Regions from separate parts of the Terribacillus sp. DMT04 genome, predicted to be linked through region 1. Evidence: riboswitches for the same ligand, from Rfam matches in the RefSeq annotation. Region 1 holds a riboswitch; each other region holds the start of a gene.
What was found. Region 1 has a riboswitch for thiamine pyrophosphate ahead of tenA (thiaminase II). Riboswitches for the same ligand answer to the same signal wherever they lie in the genome.
Positions count from the first base shown of each region.

Region 2: another riboswitch for thiamine pyrophosphate. It lies ahead of KS242_RS01650 (thiamine phosphate synthase); the one in region 1 lies ahead of tenA (thiaminase II).
Region 3: another riboswitch for thiamine pyrophosphate. It lies ahead of KS242_RS06940 (YkoF family thiamine/hydroxymethylpyrimidine-binding protein); the one in region 1 lies ahead of tenA (thiaminase II).

Region 1 is NZ_CP077639.1:464,793-468,072, forward strand. It holds gene KS242_RS02555 (transcriptional regulator SplA domain-containing protein) at 1-219, shown strand, start outside; gene splB (spore photoproduct lyase) at 212-1,240, shown strand; TPP riboswitch at 1,301-1,401, shown strand; gene tenA (thiaminase II) at 1,521-2,219, shown strand; gene thiD (bifunctional hydroxymethylpyrimidine kinase/phosphomethylpyrimidine kinase) at 2,212-3,048, shown strand; gene thiM (hydroxyethylthiazole kinase) at 3,032-3,280, shown strand, end outside.
Region 2 is NZ_CP077639.1:295,857-299,136, forward strand. It holds gene KS242_RS01640 (SDR family NAD(P)-dependent oxidoreductase) at 1-488, shown strand, start outside; gene KS242_RS01645 (SDR family oxidoreductase) at 475-1,257, shown strand; TPP riboswitch at 1,356-1,467, shown strand; gene KS242_RS01650 (thiamine phosphate synthase) at 1,538-2,188, shown strand; gene thiO (glycine oxidase ThiO) at 2,175-3,280, shown strand, end outside.
Region 3 is NZ_CP077639.1:1,279,705-1,282,984, reverse strand. It holds gene KS242_RS06950 (erythromycin esterase family protein) at 1-270, opposite strand, end outside; gene KS242_RS06945 (cation:proton antiporter) at 583-1,818, shown strand; TPP riboswitch at 1,906-2,005, shown strand; gene KS242_RS06940 (YkoF family thiamine/hydroxymethylpyrimidine-binding protein) at 2,083-2,688, shown strand; gene KS242_RS06935 (ECF transporter S component) at 2,685-3,263, shown strand; gene KS242_RS06930 (ABC transporter ATP-binding protein) at 3,260-3,280, shown strand, end outside.

The DNA.
Region 1 (3,280 bases):
GTATATGTAATCATTCGCAATCCCCATGCACAGGGAGTTGCCAATATACAAGAAGCGGCGGTTGTTCATAATCCAGAGAAACCTGGTGAACTGGCTTTGTTTGTTTATGAAACGTACTATCCGTTAACGGATGAAGTGGCGGTCTATCAAGATCTTGGTGAAGCGGAAGAAGCCTATGTGTCTGCTTTTGGTTTATCCGAAGGTGGTTATTATGGTTAAGCCATTCGTACCGCAGCTTGTTTACATTGAACCGAGAGCATTGGAATATCCGCTCGGTGTGAAGCTGCGAGACAAGTTCAAAGATATGGGAGTAGAGATACGCGAAACAACTTCTCATAATCAGGTGCGTAACCTGCCTGGTGATAACGATTTTCAAAAATACCGGACAGCCAAATCAACATTAGTCGTTGGTGTGCGGAAAACATTGAAATTCGATACATCCAAGCCATCGGCAGAATATGCTATTCCGTTTGCAACAGGCTGTATGGGGCATTGTCATTATTGTTACCTGCAGACGACGATGGGATCCAAACCGTATATTCGTACGTATGTAAATACAGATGAGATTTTTGATGCCGCTGAGCAGTATATGAAGGAGAGAGCGCCGGAGGAGACGCGCTTCGAAGCTTCTTGTACGTCTGACATCGTTGGGATTGATCATCTAACCCATACACTCAAGCATGCTATTGAATACTTTGGCCGTTCGGAACATGGTCAGCTGCGCTTTGTCACAAAGTTTGCGCATGTCGATCATTTGCTTGATGCAGATCACAAAGGCCGGACAAGATTCCGTTTCAGTATTAATGACGATTATGTTATAAAGTACTTTGAACCAGGTACATCCCGCTTGAAGGATCGAATAGAGGCGGCTGTGAAGGTAGCCGAAGCTGGATATCCATTAGGTTTTATTGTAGCCCCGATATACCTGCATGAAGGCTGGCAGCAAGGATATCCGGAAATGCTGGAGCATCTTGAAGCAGCATTACCTGCTCATGCCAAAAAGAACTTGACCTTTGAATTGATTCAGCATCGTTTCACGAAGCCGGCAAAACGTGTTATTCAGAAGAATTACCCGATGTCGAAGCTGGAGCTGGATGAAAATAAGCGGAAGTACAAATGGGGCCGCTATGGTATTGGGAAGTATGTGTATCAAAATGATGAACAAGAAGAAATCAAAGACGTGATTGGCAGTAATATTTATAAAATGTTTCCGCAGTCACGAATTGAATATTTTACCTGATACATCCGTTGACAATCTTATCTGTGCATGTGATAGTAAAGGAGACAATTGAATTTCGAGGAAGTCCACTAGGGGTGCCGTTAGGCTGAGATAAGAGTAATCTTAATCCCTTTGAACCTGATCTGGTTAACACCAGCGTAGGGAAGTGGAGCCGGATTCGTGTATCTTACATACTATTACAATGTAAACGAGTCGCTCCATACTTCTGGAGCGGCTTTTTTGTATAGTCCCGGCGCCAATCACCCGAAACAGGGCTTTCTCCAATGAGGAGGAGAATTATATGTTTTCTGCACAGTTGAGAGAAGAAGCAAACCCGGTTTTCGAAGCAATTTATCAGCATCCTTTTGTTGAAGGGGTGGCGAATGGACAGGTGCCGCGCGAAGCATTAATCCATTACGTGAAGGCGGATTATGAGTACTTGACTGCATTTGCTCGAATTTATGGCTTGGCAGTCAGCAAATGTGAGACAAGAGAAGAGATGGCGTTCTTTCAATCGCAAATCCACTTTGTTCTGCACAGTGAGATTCATCCGCATAATGTCTTTTGTAAAGTGGCAGGTGTGGACTATGAGGACTTGCAGAAAATGACACCCCCTCCCGCAGCCGATCACTATATTTCTCATATGATGAACAGCGCTGTACAAGGAGATATGGGAGAACTGATGGCGGCGCTGTTACCTTGTCCATGGACGTATCAGGCACTGGCAGAGCATATTATCGAAACAAAGGCGCCGGACCAGAATAATCCATTTTTAGAGTGGATTATGTTTTATGCAAACAATGAAGATGGAATGCCGGATGTGACAGCCGAACTTTGCAAAAGATTGGATAAATGGGCTGAAACGGCCGGTTCGGCTGCCAAGGAACGCGCGCGGAAAGCATTCTTGAAGAGCTGTATGCTGGAACATAGTTTTTGGGAAATGGCCATTACAGAACAAAACTGGCTGGTACCGCTCGAAAAAGGGGCCGCCCATGTCTAACGTGAAAAGTGCACTAACGATAGCAGGGACAGATCCTTCAGGCGGTGCGGGGATACAGGCGGATTTAAAAACATTTCAAGAGCGCGAGGTATATGGCATGAGTGTCATTACCTCCCTCGTTGCGCAGAACACAACAGGTGTGCACGCACTTCATCATATTCCTGTACCATTTATTGAACAACAACTGCAATCGGTTTACTCAGACATTGAGCCATATGCGGTTAAGACAGGCATGATTGCCTCTGAAGAGATGATGCGTGTTATAGCCAGCGTGCTGGAAAAATCAGCAGCAGCCTATGTGATGGATCCGGTCATGTATGCCAAAAGCGGGCATGCGCTCATGGGCGAGCAATCAAGAGATGCATTGAAGACATACCTTGTTCCGCTGGCAACGCTTGTCACGCCAAATGTGCCAGAAGCAGAAGAACTGACAGGCATGACAATAGAGGATGAAGCTGCTATGAAGCAAGCAGCCAAAAAGATTGTCCAAGAATACGGGGCGAAAGCTGTCCTCTTAAAAGGCGGCCATATGGAAGGGCATGAAGCAGCGGATTGGCTGTATGATGGCGAGGGCTTCACTTCTTATAAAGCGGAGCGCATTCCAACAAAGCATACACACGGAACGGGCTGTACGTATTCAGCAGCAATTACGGCGGAGCTAGCAAAAGGAAAATCTTTGCAGGAAGCCGTGCAAGTCGGAAAAGACTATGTGACAGCAGCTATCAAATATTCGCTGCAGCTTGGAAACGGAAACGGCCCGACGAACCATTGGGGTTACCGGCTGCAAAGCGTACCAGTACAGGAGGAACTGCATAATGGCATATACTGATGTAATACATCAAGTCCGAGACACAAACCCGTTGATTCACTGTATAACAAATCATGTTGTCATCAATTTTACAGCAAACGGTTTGATTGCACTGGGTGCTTCACCGGTGATGGCCTCGGCAAAGGAAGAAGCAGCGCAAATGGTACAGCATGCCAAGGCGCTTTTGCTGAATATCGGAACACTGGCTGCTGCAGATATAGAAGCAATGATTCTTGCTGGCAAAGAGGCGAAT
Region 2 (3,280 bases), 170 kb from region 1:
ATACGATTGAACAGATTGATATGGTACTTGGTATTAACCTTAATGGTGCACTTTACGGTTTGAAATATGTGTTAGAAGTGATGCTTGCCAATGGCGGAGGGCGTATTGTTAATACATCCTCGACAGCAGGTGTAGTTGGCCAGGAAACTGTTGGTACATATTCGGCGACGAAGCATGCGATGGTAGGCATTACAAAGACATTGGCTGCGGAATATGCGGCACAAGGTATTGTAGTGAATGCAATTGCACCTGGTACGACTGAAACGCCGATGGTACGTGCATATAAGGAGAAAAATCCTGATGCATTTGTCAATGCATCAGAACCTATTCCGCAGAAGCGCCTAGGCAAGCCGGAGGAAGTGGCTGAGCTTGTGACTTTCTTACTGACAGGCAATGCACCTTATATAAATGGTGTGGTTGTGCCAATTGATGGCGGATTTACTGCAATCAAAAAAACTAATAGGAGAGATTTTCATGAAGCGTTTTGAAGAGAAAGTTGTCTTAATAACAGGTGGAGGATCTGGATTAGGTCGTGCGGCAGCAGTGCAGGTAGCAAAAGAAGGAGCGAAGCTTGCGCTTGTTGATTTGAATAAAGAAGGAATGGAAGAAACGAAGCAAGCTATTTTGGCAGCAGCGCCTGAGGCTGAAGTCATCACGATTGAGGCGAACTGTGCGAATGAGTCAGAAGTTGAGGCTTATGTGAAACAAACGGTAGAGCAATTTGGCAAGATCGATAGCTTCTTTAATAATGCAGGTGTAGAAGGAAAACAGAATTTAACAGAAGAATACGGTACAGAAGAGTTCGATCGTGTTGTTAACATCAACTTGAATGGTGTCTTCTATGGTATGCAGCATGTCCTTAAAGTGATGAAGGAACAGGGCTATGGTTCTGTTGTTAACACTGCTTCTGTTGGCGGAATTCGCGGTGTCGGCAATCAGTCTGGTTATGCGGCGAGCAAGCATGGTGTTGTTGGTTTGACTCGTAACTCTGGTATTGAATACGGCCAGTTCGGTGTCAGTATCAAAGCAATTGCGCCAGGTGCAATTATGACACCAATGGTCGAAGGTTCCTTACGTCAGATTGGCGGAGATAACTGGGAAGAAGCAGGTAAAGAATTTGTCAGTGTTAACCCGATGAAACGCTTCGGAAAGCCAGAAGAAGTAGGTTATCTAGTTGCTTTCCTTCTTTCAAGTCAGGCAGATTTCATCAATGCAACTGTTGTTCCGATTGATGGCGGACAGTCTTATAAATACTAAGTAGATGACGACCATTAGAGTGGTTTGATGGTCTCTGCTTTTCTGCTAAACATCTTGCATAATATGTTAGTTATGTTACGATATGGATAAGTTCATAAGTTTCACACTAGGGGAGCCCTTCATAAGGGCTGAGACAAAGAGTAATGACTCTTTAAACCCTCATAACCTGAACAGGTTCGGACCTGCGTAGGAAAGTGTCGACATTCGATTTTACATGCATGCATTCTGTATGTATTTATTCGCAGATATCACACCACTTTCCTACGGGGGAGTGGTTTTTTTGTGTGCATCCGGTCTTGTTCCTATTCAAGGAGTGATGATAATCAAACTGATGGCAGTAACGGATGGTGCGCACGATGCAGCTGGCTTGCTTCGAATCTTGTTAAAGGTGCACCCGTATGTTGATTATGTACAGATTCGAGAGAAAAGCAAACCTGCGGGCGTGATTTATCAGCTTTGCAGAGAGTTAGCAAAAGAAGGATTGCCAGGTCACAAGTTATGGATTAATGATCGGGTGGATGTGGCGTTGCTGCTTGGTTTGCAACAGGCGCATATACCAGGACACGGACTTCCGTTATTCGAGTTACAAAAACAATATCCTGGTTTTCAGTTCGGTGTACCGGTCCATTCTCTTCAGGAAGCTGTTCAGGCGGAGGCTGCCGGAGCAGCGTACAGTATATACGGACATTGTTTTCCGACAGCCAGTAAAAAAGGCAAAGACCCGCTGCCATTATCCGATTTAGCTGAAATTCAGCGACGCGTTGCTATTCCGTTGTTTGGAATTGGAGGAATTACCGTAGACCGGCTAGCAGAATTGAAAGCGCTTGAACTAGATGGTGCTGCTGTTATGAGTGGTATTTTTTCAGCAAAAGATCCAGTAGAAGCTGTAAAGAAACTAAAAGAGGAGTGTTTGCGTCTTGAAGCAATCTGAAGTAGCGGTCGTTGGAGGGGGCATCATCGGCAGTGCAATTGCTTATTATTTGGTGAAAGCAGGTTACCAGGTTGATGTGCTTGAAGCAGGCGAGATTGGGTCAGGTTCCACGCAGGCAGCTGCGGGTATGCTTGGCGCTCATTCGGAATACAAGGAATTCGGTACTTCGCTTTATCCATTTGCGCGTACAAGTCAAAAGTTATACGAAGAAGCAGAAGCAGAAATTCGCTCCTTAGCAGGAATAGATATAGAGCGCCGTACAGGTGGATTGTTAAAGCTTGTCTTCACAGAAGAAGAAAGAGCGAGCCTGTTAAAATTGTGTTCCTTAGAAGGGGTAACGTGGCTGGATCGTGCATCTTTAACAGATAAAACCCCTAGATTAGCAGCATCCGTTCTAGGTGCTGTTCATATGCAAGAAGATGTGCACGTCATGCCTGCAATCGCCTGCAGCGGATTTCATTCTGCAGCGCAAGTACTCGGTGCCGAAATTCACACGCATACGCGCGTTGAGAAGATAGAGCGGGAAGGCGGGCACTATCAGTTACAAACTTCCATGGGAAAATGGCAGGCAGAGCGCGTCGTTATTGCTAGTGGCGTTTGGAGTAATTCTATCTTGGAGCAAACAGGCTTGGGGTCACCAATCTTTCCTGTAAAGGGGGAATGCATTGCTGTTACCAATACACAAGCTCCGCTCACATGCAGCTTATTCCATGATCAGCATTATATTGTTCCTCGAAACAACAACGAACTAATCATCGGAGCGACAAAAGTCGAGAATGATTGGTCCACCAAGCCGACACTTGGAGGTATACAGGCAGTTATGGAAAAAGCGAGACAGATGCTGCCGGATATTGATGAGATGCCTTTTCTCAGAAGCTGGGCGGGGCTCCGACCACAAACATTCGATGGGAAGCCGATCATCGGAGAACACCCGAAAATGAAGGGGTTGTTTATTGCTGCTGGACATCAGCGCAATGGTATTCTGCTTGCACCAGCAACTGGGAAAATGATTGCTGACTTGCTAAGCGGCAATGACGTTTCGGATCAATGGAAGGAAGCGTTTCGGGTGGATCGGCCGTATTCCAATGAGGA
Region 3 (3,280 bases), 810 kb from region 1:
GTGTTTTGTGTCGTAGCCCTTGATGTAGCGATTCACTGCCTGACAAGCCGGCCAATCTCCTTCCACAGCAATAAAAGTAAATCCTTTTTCTATAATAAGTTTTTTGGTTAACTCGGCACGCACCGTATAAAATTCTGACGTACCATGAGAAGCCTCCCCCAGCAGGACAAATTTTGCGTTACCAGCAGCATCCTTTATTTGTTCCAAGTCAGCTGAACCTGATAAAAGCGTGCTGTATTTTTCTATTGCTTGAACCACTTTATTTTCCATACTACCCCAGCTTTCGTTTGCAGATATACAATTACTTTTTGATAAATTCTTCAAAAAGATACTGTATTTAAATCTTTTTCTCCAGCTGGCATTACTTGTCTCAAGTAAATCATCAAAAGTGAAAGACGAACACTTTGTCAAAACGTACCCATTTTAAGTATTTTTATATAGTGACTCAATTATTTCCTTATCAAAATGGATTATCAGTAGAGAAATATTAAATATGAAAAAATCATGCTATACCAGACAGCATGTTGGGGAACTATTAAGGAGAATTTATTATCCAGCACATCTTCTAAGGAGCGTATCATCTTGCATCATTTTAATGAAACATTTATCCAATTACTTATCCTGCTAGCAATATCTGTAACAGTTATTGCTCTATCCAAGACATTTAAGAAACCTTATTCGATTGCCTTAGTGCTTGTCGGATTAATTCTAGGTCTTGTTGATATTCCCTTTTTAGAAGAAGCAGAGAACTATATCGTTCAATCCAATGTATTTCAAGCTGTAGTGATTTCTTTATTCTTACCAATATTATTGGGTGACGCGTCTATTAAGTTACCTTTTTCTCACTTAAACCAAGAGAAGAAACCTGTAATTGCGATGGCATTCGGCGGAACACTAATTACATTTATAGCCGTCGGTTTCAGTGTTTATTACTTCATGGATTTGCCTATTGTCGTTGCCTTTACGTTTGCAGCATTAATGAGCGCAACCGATCCGATCAGTGTTATCTCTATCTTTAAATCGTTAGGAGTCCCAAAAAAACTGACTACAATCATTGAAGGAGAATCCTTGTTTAACGATGGTATTGCCGTGGTGCTGTTTCAAATTGCATCTATGTACTTGCTTACATATATGGAAATGGGATGGGAAGGCCTTGGTCAAGGTTTATTACTATTTTTGAAATTCAGTCTAGGCGGCGCTGTTGTCGGTGCTGTATTAGGCTGGATTATTTCTCGGATTTTCAAATTTTATGATGACTATCCTTTGGAAATTGTGTTTTCTATGCTGTTATTTTTCGGGAGTTATTTTATTGCCGAGCATTTTGAAGTTTCCGGTGTTATCGCCGTCGTCGTTTCAGGACTGATCTTGGGGAATTACGGAGCAAGAATCGGAATGTCTGAAACAACGAGGATGAACATTGATTCTTTCTGGGATACAATAACGCTGATTGCCAACTCACTCATATTCTTAATGATCGGATTAGAAATACAAAACATTGATTTATCAGGAAAATGGGGGCTGATTGTTGCGGCAATTGTCATTGTGTTAGCTTCAAGAACGATTGCTATCTACGTAAGCACACTGCCGATTAAAGGCTTCGAGTCAACCTACAAACTTATATTAAATTGGGGCGGGCTCAGAGGAAGTTTGTCCATCGCATTGGCATTAAGTTTGCCGCAGTCTTTTGAAGGCAGAGATAATATACTCATCTTAACCTTCGGGGTTGTACTATTTTCTTTGCTCATTCAAGGTCTTACTGTTGGTCCATTAATTAATAAGCTGAAAATCGGCCAGCAAACAGCGAAAACAGATGAATAAATCTTTATAAGTTCAAAGAATTTGGAAAGAAACCCTTTACAAAAGTACGTGTATTTCTTACTATATACCTAACAATTGCATAAAATTGCGACGCACTAGGGGAGCTGGAAACGGCTGAGAGGATTTGTTCTGACCCTTATAACTCGATCTGGATAATACCAGCGTGGGGAAGTGCAGCCAGAATGCTCTTACTCTTTTTGTATATATTCTGCGACTGCACCCTATGGTGCAGTCGCTTTTTTTATGCAAAAAATAGGAGGATTCATAATGGAAAATGTTTGTGGAACAAGCCGCATTGCCGGCTGTAGTTTTTCGATTTACCCGATGGCAGACAAATTTAAGGAAATTATTTTAGACGCACTAAATCAAGTAGACACGTCAAAGGTTTGGATAGAAACAGACGATGTGACTACACTTGTGCGCGGAAGAATCCCTCATGTATTTGATGTTACATCGGCAATCTTTTTAGCAGCCGCGAAAACAGATGAACATGTTGTTTTTAACGGCACCTATTCGATCGGATGTCCAGGTGATTCAACTGGCGATGTGTATATGGCAGAAGATGAAACAAAATTAAATATGTACAACACCAAAGATATAAAACTGGAAACCGCTTCTAAATTTTCTCTATATCCATTAGGCGGCGGTAATTATATGGATATCATTTACACACAAATTGAAAACATGCGAGCGCAAGGGATTACGGTATCAAAATCACATTACTCCACTCGCCTCGATGGCGATGCATACGATGTGTTTACAGGATTGGAGCACGTCTTTACCGAAACAGAAGCATCTGGTTCTTCTCATACTGTGATGACAGTTACCATGTCGGCAAACAGTCCTTCTGCCAAAGGAGCAACCATATGAAGAACTGGCGTATGAAGGATATTGTTGTTATGGCAGCACTAGCTGTCGTATTTGGAATTGTGTACTTGGTATTTCTCCCTGTCAACGTTGTGATGATGGGATTGATTGGACCTATTGGAACAGACATTATCTTCGGAGTTTGGTTCCTCGTATCCATTGTTGCTGCTTATATCATTCAAAAACCTGGTGTCGCTCTTGTCTCGGAGACAATTGCTGGAATTGTTGAAGTGCTGATTGGCAGCAGTGTCGGACCAATTGTTATACTTTCTGCTGTCGTTCAGGGGCTTGGGGCGGAAGCTGCTTTCGCTATAACCCGTTATCGCTCTTATCATGTGTTTGTTTTGATGGGAGCCGGCATAGGAGCTGCAATCACAAGTTTTATTTGGGGATATTTTCGCGGCGGTCTCACTGCTCTAGATCCTTCCTACGTCGTACTCATGCTGGTTGTACGTATCATTAGCGGTGCGGTAATCAGCGGATTAATCGGAAAAGCAATCAGTGAGGCGCTGGCTAAAACAGGCACATTGACGAGCTTCCCGCTCGGCAAGACCTATCGTCAGCGAAAAGCAGGATGAAAGATATTCTGCTCGAA